2 regions of the Blastococcus sp. SYSU DS1024 genome follow, and region 2 is predicted to be linked to the other one. Evidence: riboswitches for the same ligand, from Rfam matches in the RefSeq annotation. Region 2 holds a riboswitch; the other holds the start of a gene.
What was found. Region 2 has a riboswitch for S-adenosylmethionine ahead of thrC (threonine synthase). Riboswitches for the same ligand answer to the same signal wherever they lie in the genome.
Positions count from the first base shown of each region.

Region 1: it holds a riboswitch for S-adenosylmethionine, as region 2 does, so the genes downstream of both, ACI79S_RS00280 (bifunctional o-acetylhomoserine/o-acetylserine sulfhydrylase) here and thrC (threonine synthase) in region 2, are expected to answer to the same signal.

Region 1 is NZ_JBJHAA010000001.1:49,621-53,019, forward strand. Features, by position in the region: gene ACI79S_RS00265 (thioesterase family protein) at 1-108, shown strand, start outside; gene ACI79S_RS00270 (mechanosensitive ion channel family protein) at 254-1,150, shown strand; gene ACI79S_RS00275 (hypothetical protein) at 1,147-1,662, shown strand; SAM riboswitch class IV at 1,752-1,867, shown strand; gene ACI79S_RS00280 (bifunctional o-acetylhomoserine/o-acetylserine sulfhydrylase) at 1,911-3,203, shown strand; gene metX (homoserine O-acetyltransferase MetX) at 3,205-3,399, shown strand, end outside.
Region 2 is NZ_JBJHAA010000003.1:85,741-89,139, forward strand. Features, by position in the region: gene ACI79S_RS03750 (alpha/beta fold hydrolase) at 1-132, shown strand, start outside; gene ACI79S_RS03755 (ABC transporter permease) at 129-1,016, shown strand; gene ACI79S_RS03760 (HAD family hydrolase) at 1,013-1,837, opposite strand; SAM riboswitch class I at 1,896-2,026, shown strand; gene thrC (threonine synthase) at 2,039-3,340, shown strand.

The DNA of each region.
Region 1 (3,399 bases), on a different contig from region 2:
CACGGCGGCACCGGGGCGGCGCAGTGCTTCGCGGTACTCTTCGACGCCGACGGCCCGATCGGCCGGTCCAGCCAGTCGCTGTTCGTCGAGCCGCGGGGAACGGCGTGATCGATCTCTCCGTGGCGTCTGCACCGCAGGTCAGCAGCCTGCCGGCGGTTCCCGGCGGTGGTACGCGGCGGGTCAGGTTGGCATCGCCGGTCGGCGGTGCGCAAGGTGGGGAGGTCGCTTCCCCCGATGATCGGAGTGCCGCCCCGTGGACGCGCTGAGAGACGTGCTGGACTGGCTGTCCGGGCGAGGTCTCGAGGTCGTGCTCATCGTCCTCGGCTCGGTCCTGCTGGCCCGGTTCGTGGGCTGGGTCGGCGACAAGATCACCGACCGGATCGACCGCAACTCCACCGGCGGCGACGCGCTGGTCCGGTCCGAGGCGGCCAAGCACCGCCACTCGCTGACCCAGGTGCTCACCTGGGCCCTGGTCGTGCTCATCTACTCCATCTCGGTCTTCTTCATCCTCGACCGCCTCGGCATCCCGGTGACCGGCCTCGTCGCGCCGGCGACCGTGCTGGGCGTGGGCCTGGGCTTCGGCGCGCAGCGCATCGTCGGTGACGTGCTGGCCGGGTTCTTCATCATCACCGAACGCCAGTACGGGTTCGGGGACGTCGTCTCCATCCAGGTGGTCGGCGGCGGCGACCCGGCGAACGGCACGGTCGAGGACGTGACGCTGCGGGTCACCCGGATGCGCTCGCCCGACGGCGAGGTCGTGACCATCCCCAACGGCCAGATCGTCAAGGTCATCAACCTGTCCCGCGACTGGGCGCGCGCCGTCGTCGACGTCCCCGTGCCGACCACCGTCGACGTGAACCGGGCCAACGAGATCCTGCGTGGGGTGGGCCGGGAGGCATTCCGCGACCCGGCCATGCGGCCCCTGCTGCTCGACCCGCCCACCGTCATGGGCGTGGAGACCCTGGGCCTGGACGAGGTGAACGTGCGGGTGGTCGCCCGCACGCTGCCCGGCAAGCAGTTCGAGGTGGGCCGCGATCTGCGCGCCCGCATCGTCCAGGCGTTCCGCAGCCAGGGCATGCAGGTGCCGCCGCCCACGACGGCGCTCCTGGCGCAGGACGGCGCGACGGCCGTCCAGGAGGGGGTCCGGTGACCACGCCCGACGAACGCCGCGACCCCGCCGCCCGGGCCTCCGAGGAGCCCACCGTGAGCACCGCTCCCGCCGCCGCACCCGGCTCGCCGGCCGACAGCGCGTCGCCGGCGCCTCGGCACGGCTGGTGGGCGGCGATCCCCCGGCACCTGGGCCGCGCCCGCACCTCCACCGTCGTGCTCGCGGTGCTCTTCGTCGCCGTGTTCGTGCTGTGGCTCAACGTCAAGCCGCCGGCGCCCGGCGCCACCCCGCCGGCCGAGGACACCTCCGTCACCGAGCCCACCGACCCGACGGGCACGTCCGAGCCGACGCAGACGGAGGAGACGGCGCCGACCGAGGACCCGGCGACGACGACGCAGCAGTCCGAGCCGACCACCCGGCCCACCTCGCCGACCACCACCGGCCCCTCGTCACCGGACGGCGGGACCGACTCCACGACCAGCGCGCCGGAGACGACCGCCCCCGCGCCGACGGGCGGCACGGGCGAGGACGAGGAGACGGCGCCCGGCTCCTAGACCGGTGGGGCCGGTGTTTCACGTGGGACATCGGTGCGCGGGCCGAGGGGGGTGTGCGGCGCCCGGCGGGGCGTCCTACGATCACGTCGGCTCCTGAGAGGCAGCGCGAAGCACCTGGCTGGCTGCCCGGCAACCTCAACTCCGTCTGAGGTGCTCCAGGGGAAGAGCCGGCCGGCCGGCGCCCCGCCCCCGGCAAGGACGGAGCTCCCGTGCGCCGCGGGATCTCCCGCGAGCGAAGGAGACGGCGCATGACCGACCCGCAGAGCTGGAGCTTCGAGACCCGGCAGATCCACGCCGGCACGAGCCCGGACCCGACGACCGGTGCCCGGGCCCTGCCCATCTACGCGACGACGGCCTACCAGTTCCGCGACACCCAGCACGCCGCGGACCTGTTCGCGCTGGCCGAGATGGGCAACATCTACACGCGGATCATGAACCCGACGCAGGACGCGCTGGAGCAGCGCGTCGCGTCGCTGGAGGGCGGCGTCGCGGCCCTGGCCGTCGCCTCGGGTCAGGCGGCCGAGACGCTGGCGATCCTGAACCTCGCCGAGGCCGGCGACCACGTCGTCGCCTCGGCCTCCCTGTACGGCGGCACCTACAACCTGCTGCACCACTCGCTGCCGAAGATGGGGATCACGGTGTCCTTCGTCGAGGACCCCGACGACCCGGAGAACTGGCAGTCGCTGGTCCAGGACAACACCCGGGCGTTCTTCGCCGAGTCGATCGGCAACCCGAAGGGCGACATCCTCGACATCGAGACCGTCGCCGGCGTCGCCCACCGCAACGGGGTGCCGCTCATCGTCGACAACACCATCGCGACGCCCTACCTCATCCGCCCGTTCGAGTTCGGTGCCGACGTCGTCGTCCACTCGGCCACCAAGTACCTCGGCGGCCACGGGACGGTGATCGCCGGGCTCATCGTCGACGGCGGCACGTTCGACTGGACCGGCGGCCGGCACCCGATGTTCACCACGGCCGATCCCACCTACCACGGCGTGGTCTACGCCGACCTGGGCGCGCCGGCGTTCGCGCTCAAGGCGCGGGTGCAGCTGCTGCGCGACCTGGGCCCGGCGGTCTCGCCGTTCAACGCCTTCCTCGTCGTGCAGGGCATCGAGACGCTCTCGCTGCGCATGGAGCGGCACGTGCAGAACACCCAGCGGGTGGCCGAGTTCCTCGAGGGCCACGACGCCGTCGAGCGGGTGAACTACCCGGGGCTGCCGTCCTCGCCGTGGCACGCCGCGCAGCAGAAGTACGCGCCGAAGGGGGCCGGCGCCGTCCTGACCTTCGAGCTGCACGGCGGCGTGGAGGCCGGCAAGCGGTTCGTGGAGGCCCTGGAGCTGCACAGCCACGTGGCCAACATCGGCGACGTGCGCAGCCTGGTCATCCACCCGGCGTCGACCACGCATTCGCAGCTCACGCCGGAGGAGCAGCTCACCACCGGTGTCACGCCGGGCCTGGTGCGCCTCGCCGTGGGCCTGGAGGGGATCGAGGACATCCTCGCCGACCTCGAGGCCGGGTTCCGCGCCGCCAAGTCCGCCTGACGTGGGCGGGTGGGTCGAGGGGGATCCGGCGGGCGACCGGCGGTTCCTCGACCTGCCCGCCCCGTTCGGGCTCGAGCGGGGCGGGAGCCTGCCCGGGGTCCGGGTCGCCTACGAGACCTGGGGGACGCTCGCCCCGGACGGCGGCAACGCGGTGCTGGTCGAGCACGCGCTCACGGGGGACAGCCACGTCGTGGGC
Region 2 (3,399 bases):
GTCGCCGAGCTGGACGGCGCCCGCCGCGCCGACGTGCTGCAGGCGCTGGTGTCGGCGGGGATCGCCGTCGAGCAGTTCACGCCGCGACGACGGCTCGAGGACGCCTTCCTGGCGTTGGTGGGGGAGTCATGAGCGCGACCCGGGTGACGGACCCCGAGCACGTGCAGCCGACCGGCGCGGTCGCCGGCTACCGCCCGGAGCGGACCCTGCGGCTGTCGGTGGAGCTGCGCCGGCAGTTCAAGCGCCGCCGCACGATCGGCGTGTTCGCGCTGATGGTGGCGCTCCCGCTGGTGCTCATCGCCGCCCTCCAGCTGGGCGCCAGCGAGGAGGCGGCGGAGAACAACCGGATCAACCTGGTCGACGTCGCGACGGCGAGCGGGCTGAACTTCACCCTGTTCGTGCTGTTCGCGACGACGAGCTTCTTCCTCGTGGTGGTCTACGCGCTGTTCTTCGGCGACACCGTCGCCGTCGAGGCGCAGTGGGGCTCGCTGCGGTACGCGCTGGCCACGCCGATCCCGCGGATGCGGCTGCTCCGGCAGAAGTGGCTGGCCGCGCTGGTCCAGTCGGTGGCCGCGCTGCTGACCCTCGCCGCGGTCGCGGTGGTCGCCGGCGGGATCGCGTTCGGCTTCGACGACATCAGGACGCCGGTCGGGGTGGGGATCGACCAGGGCGAGGGCATGCTGCGGCTGGCCGGGATGCTCGGTTACCTCGCCGTCCACCTGCTCGTGGTCGGCGCGCTGGCGTTCTGGTTCTCCACGATCACCGACGCACCGCTGGCGGCGGTCGGTGGCGCTGTGTTCACCATGTTCGTCTTCGCCATCCTCGACCAGGTTGAGCAGCTCGGGTCGATCCGCGACTGGTTCCCGACGGCGGAGGAGTTCGCCTGGACCGACCTGCTGCAGACGCCGGTCGACGACGGCGACCTGTTCCGCGGGGTGATCCAGTCGCTGGTCTACATCGCCGTCTTCACCGCGCTCGGCTTCCGCCACTTCGCCCGCCGCGACGTGACGAGCTAACCCAGCGACGCGCGCACCGCCTGGGCCCAGCCCTCGCCCATGGGCGCGTCGGTGACGGTCACGTTGGGGACGGCGGACAGCAGCTCGGCCATCCCGTCGACGGCGCCGCCGTTGGCGGTGATGAACAGCCGGCCCACCGCGGGGGCCATGTCCAGGTCGCTGACGCTGTCCCCGATCGCGACGGCGTCGCCGGGGGAGAGGCCGCGCCGCTCCAGGTCCCAGGCGATCGCCGCGCCCTTCGAGATCCCGCGCGGCATCAGGTGGTAGACCCGCGGCGGCGCGGCGTCGTCGTCCAGCCCCATCCAGGACGCCGCGGGGATCGCGCCGTTGTCCTTGAGCGTCAGCCAGCCCACGCCCCGCTCGGCCAGCCAGGCGTCGACCGACAGCGGGTCCACGCGGCCGCGCAGCAGGGCGTCCGTGTCGTGCGTGGCGTGCCAGGGGGCGTGCCACTCCAGCCGGCCGGGGTGGGCAGCGATCAGCTCCTCGACGACGCCGAGCTCGGCCATCACCTCCATCGGCGTCCGGTCGCCGTACTCCTCCGGCAGCTCGCCCCGCAGCCGGTGCGTGCTCCGCCCCGACCCCCAGCCGATGGTGGCGCCCAGCTCGGCGATGGCGCCGTCGGCGGCGAAGATGCGCGCGGCCTCCACCACCTGCTCGTACGTCCGGCCGCTGACCAGCACCAACGCCACCCCGGCGCGGTGCAGGTCGAGCAGCGCGGCGGCCGGCCCGTCGGTCAGCTCCCGCCCCGCGGTGTGCCAGAAGGAGCCCCGCGGCCCCACCATCGTGCCGTCGAGATCGGTGTAGACGACGCGCGCGCTCACCAGGTCATCCTGTCCGGCCGCTGGCCGCCGCCCGCGACTGGGTACAGTTCACGCCGTTCACTCATCCAGAGGGGCAGAGGGACACGGCCCGACGAAGCCCCGGCAACCGCCGTCTGACGCGTACGCGCCAGCGGGAGGTGCCAATTCCGTCCCGCGCGGCTCGACGGCCCGACGCGGGGAAGATGAGGAGGTAGTCGTCGCATGACTCTGACCGCTCCCGGTTCCGCCCAGGCCGACAGCTCCGCCGGTGGCCCCACGCCGCCCTGTCCGGCCCGCGGGCTCGTCTGCCGCAACTGCGGCGCCACGTTCGGCCTGATCGCCGAGCACGCCTGCGCCGAGTGCTTCGGCCCGCTCGAGGTCGACTACGACCCCGAGATCATGCGTGCGGTGACCCGCGAGCAGATCGAGGCCGGGCCGCAGAACATCTGGCGCTACGTCGCCCTGCTGCCGGTGGGGCAGGACCCGGCCGACCGCGTCTCCCTCGACCCGGGGATGACCCCGCTGGTCCGCGCCGACCGGCTCGCCGCCGAGCTGGGGCTCACCGGTGGGCTGTGGGTGAAGGACGACTCGGCCAACCCGACCCACTCCTTCAAGGACCGCGTGGTCAGCCTGGCTGCCACCGCGGCCAAGGGGCTGGGGTACAGGAAGATCGCGGCCGCCTCCACCGGCAACCTGGCCAACTCGGTGGCCGCGCACGCCGCCCGGGTCGGCCTGCCGTCGTTCGTCTTCATCCCGAGCGACCTGGAGCCGGGCAAGGTCGTCCAGTCGGCGGTGTACGGGCAGACGCTGGTCGCCGTCGACGGCTCCTACGACGACGTCAACCGGCTGACCAGCGAGCTCGCCGAGACCGACGAGTTCGAGGACACCGCCTTCGTCAACCAGAACGTGCGGCCGTACTACGCCGAGGGCTCCAAGACGATGGGCTACGAGATCGCCGAGCAGCTGGGCTGGCGTATCCCGGCCCAGGTCGTGATCCCCATGGCGTCGGGCTCGCTGCTCACCAAGGTGGACAAGGCCTTCCGCGAGCTGACCGCCGCGGGCATCGTCGAGGCCACCGAGTGGACGATCTTCGGCGCCCAGTCGGCCGGCTGCGACCCGATCGCCACCGCCTTCGACAACGGCTGGGACGTCGTCAAGCCGGTCAAGCCGACCGGGATCGCCAAGTCGCTGAACATCGGCAACCCGGCCGACGGCCCGTACGCGCTCGACGCGATCCGCCGCACCGGGGGCGCGGTCGGCCGCGTCGGCGACGACGAGATCGTCCAGGGGATCCGCGACCTGGCCCGCACGACCGGTGTCTTCGCCGAGACCGCGGGCGGGGTCACCGTCGCCGTCCTGCGTCAGCTGGTGGAGAACGGGCGGCTGGACCCGGCGAAGGAGACCGTCGTCCTCAACACCGGCGAGGGGCTGAAGACGCTCGACCCGCTCGAGCCGGTCGTCGGCCCCACGCACCGGGTGGAGCCGTCGCTGAAGTCGGTGCGGGCGGCCGGCCTCATCGGCTGAGCGGTCCGTCCGACGGGGGAGTAAAGTCCGGTCGGTTCCCCGGTCCGGGCGACGTCGTC